Regions from separate parts of the Streptomyces sp. NPDC104814 genome, predicted to be linked through region 1. Evidence: riboswitches for the same ligand, from Rfam matches in the RefSeq annotation. Region 1 holds a riboswitch; each other region holds the start of a gene.
What was found. Region 1 has a riboswitch for cobalamin ahead of metE (5-methyltetrahydropteroyltriglutamate--homocysteine S-methyltransferase). Riboswitches for the same ligand answer to the same signal wherever they lie in the genome.
Positions count from the first base shown of each region.

Region 1 (5,787 bases):
CGACGAACGCCGGTACGCCGATGAGGGACGTCACCACGCCCACCGGGACCTCCTGAGGGTCGAGGAGGGTGCGGGCCAGGGTGTCCACCCACACCAGGAACACGGCCCCGGTCAGCGCCGTGACCGGCAGCAGTCGGGCGTGGCCCGCGCCGGTGAGGGCACGGGTGGCGTGCGGGAGGACCAGGCCGACGAAGCCTATCGCGCCGGCGCAGCTGACCAGAGCGGCGGTGAGGAGCGCGGTGGCGCAGAGCAGGACCAGCCGGGTGCGGGCGACCCGGATTCCGAGTCCCGCGGCGGCCTCGTCTCCGAAGGCGAAGGCGTCCAGCGTGCTCGCATACCCGAGGCAGAGGACGAGAACCACCGCCAGGACGACGGTGCAGAGCAGCACCTGTCCCCAGTCGGCGCCGGTGAGCGATCCCAACAGCCAGAACAACACGCCCCGGGTGGTCTCCGCGTCGGCCGAGGTCAGGACGATGAACGAGGTCAGCGCGGAGAACAGCTGCATGACCGCCACCCCGGACAGTACGACCCTGTCGGTGCTGCCGCCGAGGGTGTGGCTGAGCAGCAGCACCAGGCCGAAGCAGAGCAGCGCCCCGAGGAAGGCGCCCGCCGACAGGGATATCACTCCGCCGCCCACCCCGAGCACGACCACGGCGACCGCGCCCGTGGACGCCCCGGAGGAGACCCCGAGCACGAAGGGATCAGCCAGCGGGTTGCGCAGCAGTGACTGCATCACTGCCCCGCACACCGCGAGTCCGGCCCCGCACACGGCGGCGAGGAGGGTGCGGGGCATGCGCAGGTTCCACACAATGCCGTCCCGCAGCGGCGCCAACGTGCTTTCACCGAGGCCGAGATGGGCCGCGACGGAGGCCCAGACGTCCTCCGTGGAGATGTCGGCCGGGCCGATCGTCACGGCCACGGCGATCGACGCGAGCAGGGCGACCAGCCCGCCGCCCGTCAACAGCAGGGAACGGGCGCTCACTCGGGCGCTCACTTGGCAAGTCCGAAGTGCCGCAGGCCGGCTGCGACTTTCTCGATCCCCTCGACCGTACGGATGGACGGGTTCATCGCCTGCCCGCTCAGCAGGACGTACCGCTTCTTCTTCACCGCGGTCAGACCGCGGGTGGCGGCGTTCGTCTCCAGGAAGCGGATCTTCGCTTCTGCGGTCTCCGCGGTCTGCTGCTTGCGGGTCAGATCGCCGATCACGATCACATCGGGGTCACGGTCGGCGACCGTCTCCCAGTTGATCTGGGGCCATTCGTCGTGGGTGTCGGCGAACGCGTTCTTCGCGCCGACCGCGCGGGTGATGGCGCCCGGGGCGCCGCAGCAGCCGGCGAGGTAGGGGGACTGGGAGTTGGCGAACCAGTACATCAGGGAGACACCGGAGGCGTTCAGCCCGTCGGTGGCGTTGCGCACCCGCTCCTTCAACTCGCCGACGAGCTTCTCGGCACGCTCCTCGACGCCGAACACACGGGCCAGATCGCGTATCTCGCCGTAGACGGCGTCCAGGGTGAGCGGCTTGCTGCGCGATCCGTCGCCGCCGCGGTCGTTGTCCTTGCCCGAGCAGTCGGACGGTGACACGTAGGTGGGCACGCCGAGCTTCTCGAACTGCTCGCGGGTGGCGACCCCGCCCTTGCCGAGGGTGGAGACGAACGAGGCGGTGACGAAGTCGGGTTCGGCGCCCAGGACCTGCTCGAAGGAGGGGTTGTTGTCGGCGAGGCGCGGCACAGACGTGTTCGCCTTCTCCAAGCCCTTCATCACCGGGTCGGTCCAGGTCGCCGTACCGGCCATGCGGTCGGCGAGGCCGAGGGAGAGGAGGATCTCCGTGGTGCCCTGGTTGAGGGAGACGGCCCGCTTCGGGGGCGCCTTCAGGGTGACCTCGTGGCCGCAGTTGTCGAGGGTCACCGGGTAGCCGGCGGCCGAGGTCTCCTGCGACTTCGCGTCGTCGCCGGAGGAGCCGCAGGCGGTGAGCAGCAGCGCGGACGCGAGGAGAAGCGCCGGGGTGCGGGGAAGAGCGGGGGTGCGGAGCACGGGCATGCCTTTGGGGTCGGGGCTCGTACGCGGAGCCTGGCCTACGGACGTCCGTCCGCGCCGGGACGCGGAGGTGCCAGCAGGTCTTCGGACTCGGGTTCGCCCGGTCGGGGCGCCTTCCCGGTCTCCCAGTGGCGTCGTGCCCCGCCCGTCCCCCTCACCGCTGCGCGTCAGCTCCGGATTCGCACCGGATTCCCTGGCCTCGGATGTGGCTCGACTGGCCCGCTGAGGCTATCAAGCCCGTCGTGGGGTCAGAGCGTGCGATCGGTCACGGGGTGCGTCACGAACGTGCTGGTGTTCTGGTCGATCCGCAGGGCTGACCGAGTGGCGGTGCGCCGCGCTGGGGGCAGTCGAGGCGTTCACAGACCCGGCACCCATGCCGATGGGGCTGGTGGCGGCGGCGCTGGTGAGGTCAAGGCCGTCGGACACGGGCTGAGGGCCCGCTCCGTCGCAGGGGTGAGGGTCCCCCGCGCGGCGTGACTGGGGAAGGGCGGGAGGCGCGTGTGCGGTGGGCTTCCCGCCCGGTGGCCTGCCCGGCGGGGTGTGGTCCGCCTCACCGTCCCGATGATGGGCGTCCCGCTCTCTTCTCTGACGGTGACCCCGTAGGCTGGCCGGTGCAGCTGGTTCGCCCCGTCCGCCAGGCGGGATGCGTCGCAAGAGGGAACCCGGTGGGAATCCGGGACTGCCCCGCAGCGGTGAGCGGGAACGACCGCCGTCATACGCACTGGGTCCGAGGAGGGCCTGGGAAGCGACGGCCAGTAGGTGTCTCGTACGACTTCGTACGACGAGACGTGCCCGCGAGTCCGAAGACCTGCCAACTGCCCGCGCCCGAACCACTCGTGCGCGGACATCCCGGTGACCTCGAGGGCGGGTCGGCGAACACACCGAACGGACGGCCGCCGGCCGACACCGTCCGGCACGTTGTTCCTTCGCGCTCTCGTCCCGTCGCCGGGATCTCAGGGATTCATCTCGCGAAGGAGATCTCCGTGACGACCAAGCCCGCAAGCGCGGCAGCACGGGCCACCGTGTACGGCTACCCCCGCCAGGGACAGGGCCGGGAACTGAAGAAGGCGATCGAGGGCTACTGGAAGGGCCGCGTCACCGCTGACGCCCTCCGCGCCACCGCCGCCGGCCTGCGCCGTACGAACTGGCACCAGCTCACCGAGGCCGGCATCCACGAGGTGCCCACCGGCGACTTCTCGTACTACGACCACGTCCTGGACACCACCGTCATGGTCGGCGCCATCCCCGCCCGCCACCGGGACGCGGTCGCGACCGACCCGCTTGAGGGCTACTTCGCGATGGCCCGCGGGACCCAGGACGTCGCGCCGCTGGAGATGACCAAGTGGTTCGACACCAACTACCACTACCTGGTCCCCGAACTCGGCCCCCACACCGTGTTCGCCGCCGATGCGACCAAGCAGGTCACTGAGCTGAAAGAGGCCCTGGCGCTGGGGCTCACCGCCAGGCCCGTGCTGGTCGGTCCAGTCACCTACCTCCTCCTGGCCAAGCCCGCACCCGGCGCGCCCGCCGCCTTCGAACCGCTCACCCTGCTCGACCGCCTGCTGCCTGTGTACGCAGAAGTCCTCGCCGACCTGCGCGCCGCAGGGGCCGAGTGGGTCCAACTGGACGAGCCCGCCCTCGTCCAGGACCGCACCCCAGCCGAACTCAACGCGGTCACCCGCGCCTACCGCGACCTCGGCGCCCTCGTCGACCGGCCCAAGCTGCTGGTGGCGTCCTACTTCGACCGGCTCGGGGAGGCCCTGCCGGTACTCGCCAAGGCCCCGGTCGAGGGTCTGGCCCTGGACTTCACCGAGGCCGCCGCCACGAACCTGGACGACCTCGCGGCCGTCGGCGGCCTGCCCGGCAAGCGCTTGGTGGCCGGCGTCGTCAACGGCCGCAACATCTGGGTCAACGACCTGACCAAGTCCCTGTCCACCCTGGGCACCCTGCTCGGGCTGGCCGACCGGGTCGACGTGGCCGCCTCCTGCTCCCTGCTGCATGTCCCGCTCGACGCCACCGCGGAACGGGACATCGAGCCGCAGATCGTGCGCTGGCTCGCCTTCGCCCAGCAGAAGGCGCGTGAGGTCGTCACCCTCGCCAGGGGCCTCGCACAGGGCACCGACACGATCACCGCCGAGCTGGCCGCCAACCGCGCCGACCTCGCCTCCCGTGCGGGCTCGCCCATCACCCACGACGCGGCCGTGCGCTCCCGCGCCGCCGCGGTCGCCCAGGCCGACGCCCGCCGCTCCCAGCCCTACGCCGAACGCGCTGCGGCCCAGCGCGCCCACCTCCGCCTGCCCCTCCTGCCGACCACGACGATCGGGTCCTTCCCACAGACCGGTGACCTGCGCACCGCGCGGGCCGACCTGCGCGCCGGCCGCATCGACACAGCAGGCTACGAGGAGCGGATCAAGGCGGCGATCGATGAGGTGATCGCCTTCCAGGAGAAGGCCGGCCTGGACGTCCTCGTGCACGGCGAGGCCGAACGCAACGACATGGTCCAGTACTTCGCCGAGCAGCTCACCGGCTACCTCGCCACCCAGCACGGCTGGGTGCAGTCCTACGGCACCCGCTACGTCCGCCCGCCGATCCTGGCCGGTGACATCTCCCGGCCCGAGCCGATGACCGTGCGCTGGACCGCGTACGCCCAGTCCCTCACCGGCCGGCCGGTCAAGGGCATGCTCACCGGCCCGGTCACCATGCTCGCCTGGTCCTTCGTCCGCGACGACCAGCCCCTCGCCGACACCGCCCGCCAGGTCGCCCTGGCCCTGCGCGACGAGGTCAACGATCTGGAGGCGCACGGGACTTCGGTGATCCAGGTGGATGAACCCGCCCTGCGTGAGTCCCTCCCCCTGCGCGCCGCCGACAGGGCTGAGTACCTGGACTGGGCGACCGAAGCCTTCCGCCTCACCACCAGTGGGGTCCGCCCGGACACCCAGATCCACACCCACATGTGCTACGCCGAGTTCGGCGACATCGTCCAAGCGATCGACGACCTCGACGCCGACGTCATCAGCCTGGAGGCCGCCCGCTCCCACATGCAGGTCGCCCGCGAACTCGCCGCCTACGGCTACCCGCGCGAAGCCGGCCCCGGTGTGTACGACATCCACTCGCCTCGCGTACCGAGCGCCGGGGAGATGGCGGGGCTGCTGCGCACCGGCCTCAAGGCCATGCCCGCCGAGCGACTCTGGGTCAACCCCGACTGCGGCCTGAAGACCCGCGGCTGGCCCGAGACCCGCGCCTCCCTGGAAAACCTGGTCACCGCCGCCCGCACCGTCCGCGGCGAGCTGCCCGCCTCCTGACCCTGACCGGACGATTCTTCGGCCTGGGACGCCACGCGCAAGGGCCCCGACCGTGATGCGTCCACCGGGCGGAACGCTGACGGCCGAGTATCCCTGCTCGGCCGTCAGCAACAGCCGGGGGGGCCACGTCGGGATGGACGCCGTTGCGGATGAGCATGGCATCGCGCAGGGTCCCGGGGCCGCGTCACCCACAGGATCTGCTGCGCGGACGACCACGCACTCCAGGGCGTCCTGCATGATGGCACGCGGAAGCCGCCGCGCGAGGCCGGCCATGGCTCTGCGCATTGCGGGGTCGCCGGTCTCGCTTCGCAGGCACATCACCGCAGTGGAAAACCAGACCCATGACACCGACAGGAGGAGCAGCCGCGTGACCAGCCGCGTTGCCTTCGTCTCGCCCGCCATGTGCCGGTCGCTGCGGCAGGCCCGTTTCTACGACGGAGACTCCATCGAC
Region 1 covers NZ_JBVJOL010000009.1:348,448-354,234, reverse strand. The annotation lists gene ACZ64A_RS28175 (FecCD family ABC transporter permease) at 1-982, opposite strand, end outside; gene ACZ64A_RS28170 (ABC transporter substrate-binding protein) at 991-2,037, opposite strand; cobalamin riboswitch at 2,093-2,268, opposite strand; partial or broken gene ACZ64A_RS28165 (short-chain fatty acyl-CoA regulator family protein) at 2,283-2,457, opposite strand; cobalamin riboswitch at 2,636-2,864, shown strand; gene metE (5-methyltetrahydropteroyltriglutamate--homocysteine S-methyltransferase) at 3,018-5,336, shown strand; gene ACZ64A_RS28155 (histidine phosphatase family protein) at 5,704-5,787, shown strand, end outside.

Region 2 (5,787 bases), on a different contig from region 1:
CTGGCGGTGACGTCGACGACGGCGGGCGAGCGGGCGGCGCGCGCGTACGACCTGATCCGCTTCCTCACCGGTCCCGACAGCGAGCGCTGTCTGCTGCGGGCCGGGTTCGCGGCGACGCGGGCGTCCGCCTACGAGGACGGTGCCGCGTGCACGCACGCGCCGGTGTACGCGGAGACACCGTCGGCCTCCCCGACCGGCGAGAGCCCCGGCCGGACGCCACCGGACCGGCTCGGCGGCCTCAGCTACCGGCGGCAGATCCTGCTGCCGGCCCTGCGCGGGGCCGTGCAGCGCCCGCGCACCCCCCTGTACGGCGCGGTGTCCCGCACGCTGATCACCACGCTGGGCCCGCTGTACGACGTGGGGCCGGGCGGCGGGGGCGCGCAGGTGCCGAGCGATCAGGAACTGGCGAAGTCGCTGGACCGGGCGCTGAGGCGGGAGCTGCCGCACTGACGGCCGGCGGGCGCCAAGTCTGCCTGGGGGCCGGGCGGCTACGGGTGGCCCGGCGGCTACGGGTGGCCGGGCCAGCGGGGCTGTACGGCGGTGGCGGGGTGGGCCGCGGCCTTGGCCGGGCAGGCGTTGGCCGCCGTGATGAGCGCCGCGACGGCGAGGACCGCGGCGACGACGCCCCGGGTGACGGGCGTCGCACCGGCCGGGCGCGGGCGGGCATAGGGCTGGTCGTGGCGTGCGGAGGGGCGGACGTGCACGGCAACCTCGCAGCGGGCGGGCGATGACAGTGACTTGTCGAGTGGGCTTGAGTCGCTGTTCAACCTAGGGGCTGCCGGAAGCCAACGGCAAGGGTGACCGGGGGAGTTGGGGGTGGACTGGGTGTCGTGGGTGGCGGGGCCGGGTGCGTGGTGCCTGCGGCGCCGGGTTGTCTTTCGGTGCGGGGCGGTGAGAGGTTCTCGCGCCGTTCCCCGCGCCCCTTTTTGCCTGCGGCGGCCCGTTGCCGTCCGGTGGGTGGTTGCTGCCGCGCCTGCGGTGCGTCGTGAGTCGGGGCCGTCCGTCCTCGGTCGGCGTTGGTCTACACCTGTGCTCGGCCCTGTTTGCGGACCTCCGCCAGGCGCAGGGCTCCCAGTTGGACCGCTACTTGGGTCGCGTCGGAGGGGACGTCGGAGAGGCCGCCGTTGGTGAGGGTGAACGCGTCCGTGCCCTGGCGGACCACCGCCACGTCGAGGGTGAGGACCGTCGGGTCCTGTGCGCCCTCGGCCGGTGGGGCCGTCACCGTGACACGCAGGCCCGCTCTCGCGTCCCCGACCGGCGGCAGGGAGGCGGGGGAGACCTGGACGTCCTGGGCCACGCCCCGGTCCGTCGTCGCGGTGAAGTGCGCGCAGGTGCGCGGCACCGTCGCGAGCCAGGCCAGGGTGCGGTCGACGTCGGCGGGCGGCTGGGCCGAGACCTGGTAGCGCAGCTGGGCGCCGGTGTCGGTGTCGTCCAGGCCGACGACCGCGCGGGCCGGGGAGCCGAGGAGTTCGTCGGAGTACAGGGCGTCGAGGAAGCGGGCGCAGTCGCCGGGTGCGCCCGTCGTCTTCAGCATGCCGTCCCGCCAGGTCGCCGCGCCCCGGGTGGGCGTCCAGGCCGGGCCGAGGTCGGATTCGGTGACCAGGACCGCCTGGGCCTGGGCGGCGGTCAGTGCGGGGGTGGTGGTGGGGGAGGCCGGTGCCGTGCGGGGGGCGGCGGACGTGGTGGGGGTGCCGGTGGGGGCCTCCTCCATGTCGAGGTAGCGGCCCGAGCAGGCGGTGGCGGTCAGGAGGGTGCCGGCGGCGAGCGTCAGGGCGAGGGCGGCGGGGGCCGGGGGTCGGGGCATCGGGGCTCCTGGGCGGGGCGGGGTGCGTAGGTCCAGGTCAGCACCGTGATCGCCGGACGACCAGCGCACAGGACCGTCCGGGCGACACATGCGCTCCCGGTGCCGCGGCGCTTATCGTCGGGGGACGACGGAAGGAGGCCGTGGTGGCCGCTCAACCCATCCCCGTGATCATCGACTGCGACACGGGTGTCGACGACGCCCTCGCCCTGCTGTTCGCCGTGCGTCACCCCGGTCTGGATCTGCGCGCGGTCACCTGTGTCGCCGGGAACACCGACGTGGACGGCGTCGTGCGCAACACGCTGACCGTGCTGGAGCAGGCGGGGGCGCCGGAGATTCCGGTGGGGCGGGGCGCTGAGCGTCCGCTGATCGAGCCGGCGCGGTCGGCACGCCACGTGCACGGCCACGACGGCATGGGCGACCTGGGGCTGCCCGCACCGGCCCGCCGGCCCGCCGACGTCGACGCGGTGACGCTGCTGCGCCGGGAGATCCTCGCCAGCGAACGGCCGGTGACCCTGATCCCGACGGCGCCGCTGACCAACATCGCCCTGCTGCTGCGCACCCATCCCGAGGTGACCCGCAACATCGAGCGGATCGTCTTCATGGGCGGCGCGGTCGCCACCGGCAATGCCACGCCGGTCGCGGAGTTCAACGTCTGGCACGACCCGGAGGCCGCGGCGATCCTGCTGACGGCCGGGGTGCCGATCACCATGTACGGCCTGGACGTGTTCATGCGGGTGGTCGTGCCCGGCAGCGATGTGCACCGGATGCGGGCGAGCGGTGAGCCCGGGACCCGGCTGGCCGGTGAGCTGCTCGCCCACCGGCCGACCACGCAGGGCGGCGAGCCCGAGGCCGAGGAGGCGGGCGGCCTCGGTGACGCGGGCGCGGTGTGCGCGGTCGCCGACCCGGCGGGCCTGACGACGCGGCTGCTGCCGGTGGAGGTGTCGCTGGCGCCGGGGCCGGGACGCGGGCAGACCGTCGTCGACCGGCGCCCCCGGCCCGGCGAGTCCGAGATCCACGAGGGCGCCCGCGAACAGCCCCTGGTCGACGTCGCGTTGGAGGTCGACGTCGACCGCTACGTCAAGCTGTACCTGGAGACGGTCGAGCGCTAGGGTCTGTCGTTTGGATCAGGCCGGCCTCGAGCTGCGGTGCGTCTCGGCCGACCCGAGCGGGGTCTGGTGCGTGCAGCTGCAAGGCGGAGGAGGGCGCCAACGCGGAGCGTTGGCAACCGACGACAACGCGGCAGATGTGCGTGCCAGACCCCGCGACGCCGGGATGATCCAAACGACAGGCCCTAGTCGGCAGTGGCGGAGGCCGTCCAGCGTTCCTCCACCCTGGCCAGCCTCCAGTACGTCAGGGCCGCCGCCCACACCAGGACGAACAGGCCGACGATGAGGTAGCCGACGTTGTCCAGGTCGATGTCGGCGATCCAGGCGGTGACGCCGTCGCGCAGGCCGAACTTGTCGTGCAGGACGCCGACCAGCTCGATGGTGCCGATCACGAACGCGACGGCGATGGACAGGCCGGTGATGGCCAGGTTGTAGAACACCTTGCGCACCGGGTTGGAGAACGCCCACTGGTAGGCGAAGTTCATGAACGTGCCGTCCAGGGTGTCGAACAGGCTCATCCCGGCGGCGAACAGCAGCGGCAGGCACAGGATCGCGTACCAGGGCAGGCCGGCGGCCGCGCCGGAGCCCGCCATCACCATCAGCGTGACCTCGGTGGCGGTGTCGAAGCCGAGACCGAAGAGGAAACCGAGCGGGTACATCTGCCCGGGCCGGGATACCGACTTGGTGAGGCGGCCCAGGATGCGGTTCATGAACCCGCGCGAGTCCAGGTGCGCCTCCAGCTCCTGCTCGTCGTACGTCCCCGCGCGCATCGCCCGGAACACCTTCAGGATGCCGACGAGGGCGATCAGGTTGAGCGCCGCGATCAGGTACAGGAACGTCCCGGAGATCGTCGTGCCGAGGAAGCCGAGGACCTGGTGGGTCGTCGAGCCTTCGTTCATCACCTTCCCGGCCAGCGAGGTGCCGCCCGCGATCAGCAGCGCCAGCACGACGACGACGCTGGAGTGGCCGAGCGCGAACCAGAAGCCCACGGACACCGGGCGTTTGCCGTCGGCCATCAGCTTGCGGGTGGTGTTGTCGATGGCGGCGATGTGGTCGGCGTCGAAGGCGTGCCGCACGCCCAGGGTGTAGGCGGTGACACCGAGTCCGATGCCGAACGCCTTGGAGCCGACTTCGTAGTGGCCCGGCACGACGAGCAGGAAGAGGATCCCGAAGGCGGCGACGTGCAGGGCGGCGATGGCGGCCAGCAGCCCGGCGGTCTTGACGGTGTCCTCGCGGCGCCACTTGAAAGTGGCGGCGGTGGTCGTCGTCGGGGCAGGGTCGGGCAAGGTCATCCGGTCACGCTCCAGCACCTCGTGGATCACTTCGTGAGTGCCGTGGCCGGTCTCCTGGCTGACGGGTCGTGCGTCCGCCGTCCCTGCCTTCCCGGTCGTAGGACCAGTGGCCCGGCGTGAGCCGGACGGGACGAGAACTCCCCGATCACAGTGGCGAGGGCCGCGTCGGTTCCACACCGACTTCCCGAACACCACGGCCCGCCCACGGTAGGGGTGCGGGACCACTTCTGCATAGCTGCACAGCTGAGCAGGTATCCAAGATCACAGGGCGGAAGGGGCACGGGTCACGCCGAGGGGCGGCGGACGCGGGCGGAGCCGCTGCGCGGGGGCCGGGGTGCGGGCGGGAGAATGCCGGCATGCACCTCGTGCCTTCCGACCGCGCCGGCCGCCGCACCATCGACGGCCACCGGGTCTGTGACGCCATCGCCGCCATCGGCGACGCCGCTCACGTGCGTGCCTGGGCCGACCGTTTCTCCCTGCTGGCCGACCCCAACCGGCTCGCCCTGCTGCTCGCCCTGCACCGCACCGGCCCGCTCGCCGTGTCCGACCTGGCGATCGCGACCGGGATGAACGACCCGGCCGTGTCCCAGGCCCTGCGGCTGCTGCGGGCGGCCGGCGCGGTGGCGGGCGAGAAGCAGGGCCGTGTCGTCCGCTACCGGGTGGTCGACGCGGACGTACAGGCGCTGCTCGCGCAGTGCACCGCCGACGGGGTCTGAGCCGGGAGGCCGCCGCGGTGTTCCCTTCCGACGGGAAATGGACAGTCATCTTCTTGACGATCCGTGACCGGCGAACGGAGTCCGCGTGCCCGATCTCTCCTCCCGCGACCCCGGCTGGTGGCGGCAGGCCGTCGTCTACCAGGTCTATCCCCGCAGCTTCGCCGACGCCGACGGCGACGGGCTAGGCGACCTGCGCGGGATCACCGGCCGCCTGACCCACCTGGCCGCGCTCGGCGCCGACGCGCTGTGGCTGAGCCCCTTCTACCCCTCCGAACTGGCCGACGGCGGCTACGACGTCGCCGACCACCGCGCCGTCGACCCGCGCCTCGGCACCCTGGACGACTTCGACGCGCTGGTCGCCGAGGCGCACCGGCTCGGCCTGAAGGTCGTCGTCGACATCGTCCCCAACCACACCTCGCACCGGCACGCCTGGTTCCAGGAGGCCCTGCGGGCCGGGCCCGGCTCGCGCGCCCGGGAGCGGTACGTCTTCCGGGACGGCCGTGGCGCCCACGGGGAGCTGCCGCCGTCGGACTGGCAGTCGGTGTTCGGCGGCAGCGCCTGGGAGCGGGTGCCGGACGGGCAGTGGTACCTGCACCTGTTCGCCCGCGAGCAGCCCGACCTGAACTGGGCCGACGACGAGGTCCGCGCCGACCTGCGCACCACCCTGCGCTTCTGGGCCGACCGCGGCGTGGACGGCTTCCGGGTGGACGTCGCCCACGCCCTGGCCAAGGATCTGTCCGAGCCGCTGCGCGACCTCGGCGCGCCCGAGCTGAGCGACGAGGCGGCGCTGGCGGTGCTGCCCCCGGGCAGCCATCCCTTCTACGACCGCGACGAGGTGCACGAGATCTACCGGGACTGGCGCCGCCTCC
Region 2 covers NZ_JBVJOL010000011.1:194,379-200,165, reverse strand. The annotation lists gene ACZ64A_RS30915 (extracellular solute-binding protein) at 1-450, shown strand, start outside; gene ACZ64A_RS30910 (hypothetical protein) at 507-704, opposite strand; gene ACZ64A_RS30905 (hypothetical protein) at 1,022-1,804, opposite strand; gene ACZ64A_RS30900 (nucleoside hydrolase) at 1,948-2,913, shown strand; gene nicT (Nickel transporter NicT) at 3,096-4,202, opposite strand; cobalamin riboswitch at 4,230-4,413, opposite strand; gene ACZ64A_RS30890 (ArsR/SmtB family transcription factor) at 4,559-4,918, shown strand; gene ACZ64A_RS30885 (glycoside hydrolase family 13 protein) at 5,004-5,787, shown strand, end outside.
Region 2: it holds a riboswitch for cobalamin, as region 1 does, so the genes downstream of both, nicT (Nickel transporter NicT) here and metE (5-methyltetrahydropteroyltriglutamate--homocysteine S-methyltransferase) in region 1, are expected to answer to the same signal.

Region 3 (5,787 bases), on a different contig from region 1:
GGTCATCTTCGCCGCCCTGGTCGGCGCGATCCTCTGGAACCTGCTGACCTGGCTCGTGGGCCTGCCCTCCAGCTCCTCGCACGCCCTCATGGGCGGTCTGATCGGCGCCACCGTCGCCTCGGCCGGCTTCGGCGCGGTCCACGGCGACGTGCTCGTCACCAAGGTGCTGCTGCCCGCGGTCGCCGCCCCGGTCGTCGCCGGTGTCGCGGCGATGGTCGCGACCCGTCTGTCGTACACGCTCGGCAAGAAGGCCGACGGCAAGGCGGCCGACAAGGGCTTCCGGGCCGGCCAGATCGCCTCGGCGGGCCTGGTCTCCCTCGCCCACGGCACCAACGACGCGCAGAAGACGATGGGCATCATCACCCTCGCCCTGGTCGCCGGCGGCGCCATCGCGCCCGACTCCGACCCGCCCACCTGGGTGATCCTCTCGGCCGGCCTGGCCATCGCGCTCGGCACCTACATCGGCGGCTGGCGCATCATCCGCACCATGGGCAAGGGCCTGACGGACATGCAGCCGCAGCAGGGCTTCGCCGCCCAGACCAGCGCGGCCACCGCCATCCTCGCCTCCTCCCACCTCGGCTTCTCGCTGTCCACCACGCACGTCGTCTCCGGCTCCGTGATGGGCGCGGGCCTGGGCCGCAAGGGCGGTGTGGTGCGCTGGTCGACCGCGACCCGCATGTTCATCGCCTGGGGCCTGACCCTGCCGGCCGCCGCGCTGGTCGGCGCGCTCGCCGAGTACGTCACCGGCTTCGGCGCCTGGGGCACCGCACTGGTCGCCGTCTTCCTGGTGTCCGCCAGCTTCGGCATCTGGAAGGTCTCCCGCCGCGAGGTGGTCGACCACACCAACGTCAACGCCGTGGACGAGGAGCCGGCCGGCGTGGTCACCACCGCGATGGCCGCCGTGACCCCGCCCCCGGTCGCCGGCCCGGCCGTCACGGACGACCTGATGGCCACCATCCCCGCTCCGGCCGTCGCGACGGCGGAGCAGCCGGCCACCGCGAACCCGGCCCCGGCCGTCTGACCGCCGCTTTCGGGTACGAAGGAAGAGAAGCAGCATGAAGATCGACTGGGCGGCCCTCGGTTCCGTCTTCGGTGTCAGCCTCGTGGTCACCGTGGGTCTGGTGGCCCTGTTCACCCTCGGCATCATGGGTCTGTCCCGCCGCGAGCGGGCCCAGGCCCAGGGCGGCTCGGCCGCCCTCGCGGTCACCGGCGCGTACGCCTGCTTCGCGGCGTGCGCGGCGGCGGTGGCGTACGGCATCAGCCTGATCGTCGCCTGACCGGCCTCACCACACAGGACGCGGGGTGCCCGAGCGGCACCCCGCGTTCCGTCGTGTGACCTGGCAGGTCATCCGTGTGTGGGCCTGCCCACACTCCTCCGCCCCAGGTCAAGGGCAAGTTGACGGTCCCCGAACAGCCGTGGTGGACTGCCGGGGCCAAGTTGCGGCGTGCAGGAGAGGAAGCCGGTGGAAGTCCGGCGCGGTCCCGCCACTGTCACCGGGGTTGAGCAACCCCGGGAGCCAGGAACTCTCACCGCCGATCTCCTTCGAACCAGGGCGCGGACACCCTGAGTGAGGACATGACGCCATGTGCGGCTGCCGGTTGAGGACCAGGCCCATCAGCGACGCCCAGCCCGACCCCACGGCCGGCTGAGCCCCGTGCGAGCCGAACGCGTCTTCGCGTACGGCGCCGCCGCCGGCCTCCTCGGCGACCTCCTCCTCGGTGATCCGCGCCGCGGGCACCCGGTCGCCGTGTTCGGACGGGCCGCGGGCGCCGTCGAGCGCACCCTGTGGCGCGACCACCGCGGCTGGGGCACCCTGCACACCGCCGTCTGCGCCGGCGGCGCCGTCGCCCTCGGGGCCGCCGCCGCCCGCTGCGTGCGCCGCTCCCCCGCCGCCTCGATCGCGCTGACCGCCGCCGCCACCTGGTCCGTGGTCGGGGGGACCTCGCTCGCTCGCGAGGCCCGCGCCATCGGACGCGCCCTGGAAGCCGGGGACGTGAAGGCGGCCCGGGCCCGGCTGCCCCATCTGTGCGGCCGGGACCCGCAGGCGCTGGACGCCGACGGGATCGCCCGGGCCGTGGTCGAGTCGGTCGCCGAGAACACCTCCGACGCCGTCGTGGGCGCCCTGGTGTGGGGCGCCGTCGGCGGCGTCCCCGGGCTGCTCGGCTTCCGGGCCGTCAACACCCTGGACGCGATGGTCGGTCACAAGTCGCCGCGGCTGCGGCGCTTCGGCTGGGCCTCCGCCCGGCTGGACGACGTGGCCGGCTGGCCGGGAGCCCGGCTGACCGCCGCCCTCGCCGTGCTCACCGGCCCGGACCGGCGCGGTGCCGTACGGGCCTGGCGAACGGACGCGGTGAAACACCCCAGCCCCAACGCGGGCCCCGTGGAGGCCTCCTTCGCGGGCGCGCTCGGCGTGCGGCTGGGCGGAACGCTGTCGTACGGCGGGCGGGTGGAGCACCGGCCCGTGCTGAACGCGCGGGGGCGCGCCGTGCGAACCCACGACATCCGCCGGGCGGTACGGCTGTCCCGGCGCGTGAGCTGGCTTGCGCTCGGCGTGTGCGCGGGCGCACGCCTCATCGGGAAGGGGCGTGATCGATGAACGGCGGTCTCCTCGTCGCCGGCACCACCTCCGACGCCGGAAAGAGCGTCGTGACCGCCGGGATCTGCCGGTGGCTGGTGCGGCAGGGCGTGAAGGTGGCGCCCTTCAAGGCGCAGAACATGTCCCTGAACTCCTTCGTCACCCGCGAGGGCGCCGAGATCGGACGGGCGCAGGCCATGCAGGCCCAGGCCTGCCGGATCGAGCCGACCGCGCTGATGAACCCGGTGCTGCTCAAGCCCGGTGGTGAGCAGAGCAGTCAGGTGGTGCTGCTGGGCAAGCCGGTGGGTGAGATGAGCGCGCGCGGCTACCACGGCGGACGCCAGCAGCGGCTGCTCGGCACGGTCCTGGAGTGCCTGGCCGAGCTGCGGGGCACGTATGACGCGGTGATCTGCGAGGGGGCGGGTTCGCCGGCCGAAATCAATCTGCGCCGGACCGACATCGTGAACATGGGCATCGCGCGGGGTGCGCGGCTGCCCGTCCTGGTCGTCGGCGACATCGACCGCGGGGGCGTCTTCGCGTCCTTCTTCGGCACCGTCGCCCTGCTCTCGCCCGAGGACCAGGAGCTGGTCGCCGGGTTCCTGGTGAACAAGTTCCGCGGTGACGTCTCCCTGCTGGAGCCGGGCCTGGACATGCTGCACGGCCTGACCGGGCGGCGCACCTACGGCGTGCTGCCCTTCCGGCACGGGCTCGGCATCGACGAGGAGGACGGCCTCAGGGTGTCCCTGCGCGGCACCGTCCGCGAGTCGGCCGTCTCCCCGCCCCTCGGCGAGGACGTGCTGCGGGTCGCGGTCTGCGCGATACCGCTGATGTCCAACTTCACCGACGTGGACGCGCTCGCCGCCGAACCCGGCGTGGTCGTGCGGTTCGTGGACCGTCCGGAGGAGCTGGCCGACGCCGACCTGGTGGTGGTCCCGGGCACCCGCGGGACCGTGCGGGCCCTGCAGTGGCTGCGCGAGCGGGGTCTGGCCGACGCCCTGGTGCGCAGGGCGGCCGAGCAGCGGCCCGTCCTCGGCATCTGCGGCGGCTTCCAGCTCCTCGGCGAGCACATCGAGGACGACGTCGAGTCGCGTGCCGGAGAGGTCGACGGGCTCGGCGTCCTGCCCGTGCGGGTGCGGTTCGCCCGCGAGAAGACCCTCACCCGGCCGGCCGGGGAAGCCCTCGGCGAGCGGGTCGACGGCTACGAGATCCACCACGGCGTGGCCACCGTCCAGGGCGGCGAACCCTTCCTGGACGGCTGCCGGGTCGGCCAGACCTGGGGCACCCACTGGCACGGCTCGCTGGAGTCGGACGGCTTCCGGCGGGCCTTCCTGCGCGAGGTGGCCGCCGCCGCGGGCCGCCGCTTCGTGCCCGCGCCGGACACGTCCTTCGCCGCGCTGCGCGAGGAGCAGCTCGACCGGCTCGGCGACCTGATCGAACAGCACGCGGACACGGACGCGCTGTGGCGGCTCATCGAGTCCGGCGCGCCACAAGGACTGCCTTTCATTCCACCGGGAGCGCCCGCATGAGCACAGTGTTGTTGTTGTCGACCGCCGACACGGATCTGCTGGCGGCCCGGGCCTCCGGCGCGGACTACCGGATCGGCAACCCCACCCGGGTGGACGTCGCCGCCGAGCTGCCGGGCCTGCTCGACGGCGCGGACCTGGCCGTCGTCCGCCTGCTGGGCGGCAAGCGGGCCTGGGAGGACGGGCTCGCCGCGCTGAAGGCGTCCGGGGTGCCGACCGTACTGCTGGGCGGCGAGGCCGTGCCCGACGCCGAGCTGATGGCCGAGTCCAGCGTGCCGGCCGGCGTGGTCGCCGAGGCGCTGCGGTACCTGGTCGAGGGCGGCCCCGCGAACCTGCTGGAGCTGTCGCGGTTCCTGTCGGACACCGTGCTGCTGACGGGTGAGGGCTTCGAGGAGCCGCACAAGATGCCGGAGTACGGCGTCCACGGCTCGTACGCGCTGCGGGACGGGCGGCCGACCGTCGGCGTGCTCTTCTACCGCGCCCACGAACTGAGCGGCAACACCGCCTTCGTGGACACCCTGTGCGAGGCGATCGAGGCGCAGGGCGCCAACGCGCTGCCCGTGTACTGCGGTTCGCTGCGCGGCGCCGACGCCGGGCTGTACGAGCTGCTCGCGCAGGCCGACGCGCTGGTCGCCACCGTGCTCGCGGCGGGCGGCACGCACGCCTCGCAGGCGTCGGCGGGCGGCGACGAGGAGGCCTGGGACATCGGCGCGCTCGCCGACCTGAACGTCCCCGTCCTCCAGGGCCTGTGCCTCACCTCGTCCAAGAGCGCCTGGGAGGAGTCCGACGCGGCCCTGTCCCCCATGGACGCCGCGATGCAGGTCGCGATCCCGGAGTTCGACGGCCGGCTGATCACCGTGCCGTTCTCCTTCAAGGAGCAGGGCCCGGACGACGTCCCGGTGTACGTGGCCGACCCGGAGCGGGCCGCGCGCGTCGCCGGGATCGCCACCCGGCACGCCCGGCTGAAGCACAAGCCGAACGCCGAGAAGAAGATCGCGCTGGTCTTCACCGCCTACCCGACCAAGCACTCCCGCGTCGGCAACGCCGTCGGCCTGGACACGCCCGCCTCCGCGGTACGGGTGCTGGACGCCCTGCGGGACGCGGGCTACTCGCTCACCGAGTACCCCTCCGGCGGCGACGAGCTGATCCACCGGCTGATCGAGGCCGGCGGCCACGACGTCGAGTGGCTGACCGAGGAGCAGCTGGCGTCCGCGCCCGCCCGGGTGCCGCTGGCGGACTACCGGGCGTGGTTCGAGAAGCTGGACCCGGAGCTCAGGGACGCCATGCTGGAGGCGTGGGGCGAGCCGCCGGGCTCCCTGTACGTCGACGGCGACGACATCGTGCTCGCGTCGCTGCAGTTCGGGAACGTCGTCGTGATGATCCAGCCGCCGCGCGGCTTCGGCGAGAACCCGATCGCGATCTACCACGACCCGGACATGCCGCCGTCGCACCACTACATGGCGGCCTACCGCTGGCTGGACAACAGCTTCGGCGCGGACGCGATCGTGCACATGGGCAAGCACGGCACGATGGAGTGGCTGCCGGGCAAGGGCCTCGGCCTGTCCGGCGGCTGCGCACCGGACGCCGTCCTCGGTGACCTTCCGCTGATCTACCCGTTCATCGTCAACGACCCCGGCGAGGGCACCCAGGCCAAGCGGCGCGGCCACGCCACCGTGGTCGACCACCTC
Region 3 covers NZ_JBVJOL010000002.1:941,379-947,165, reverse strand. The annotation lists gene ACZ64A_RS12795 (inorganic phosphate transporter) at 1-1,021, shown strand, start outside; gene ACZ64A_RS12790 (hypothetical protein) at 1,056-1,277, shown strand; cobalamin riboswitch at 1,384-1,549, shown strand; gene ACZ64A_RS12785 (cobalamin biosynthesis protein) at 1,656-2,597, shown strand; gene ACZ64A_RS12780 (cobyric acid synthase) at 2,594-4,102, shown strand; gene cobN (cobaltochelatase subunit CobN) at 4,099-5,787, shown strand, end outside.
Region 3: it holds a riboswitch for cobalamin, as region 1 does, so the genes downstream of both, ACZ64A_RS12785 (cobalamin biosynthesis protein) here and metE (5-methyltetrahydropteroyltriglutamate--homocysteine S-methyltransferase) in region 1, are expected to answer to the same signal.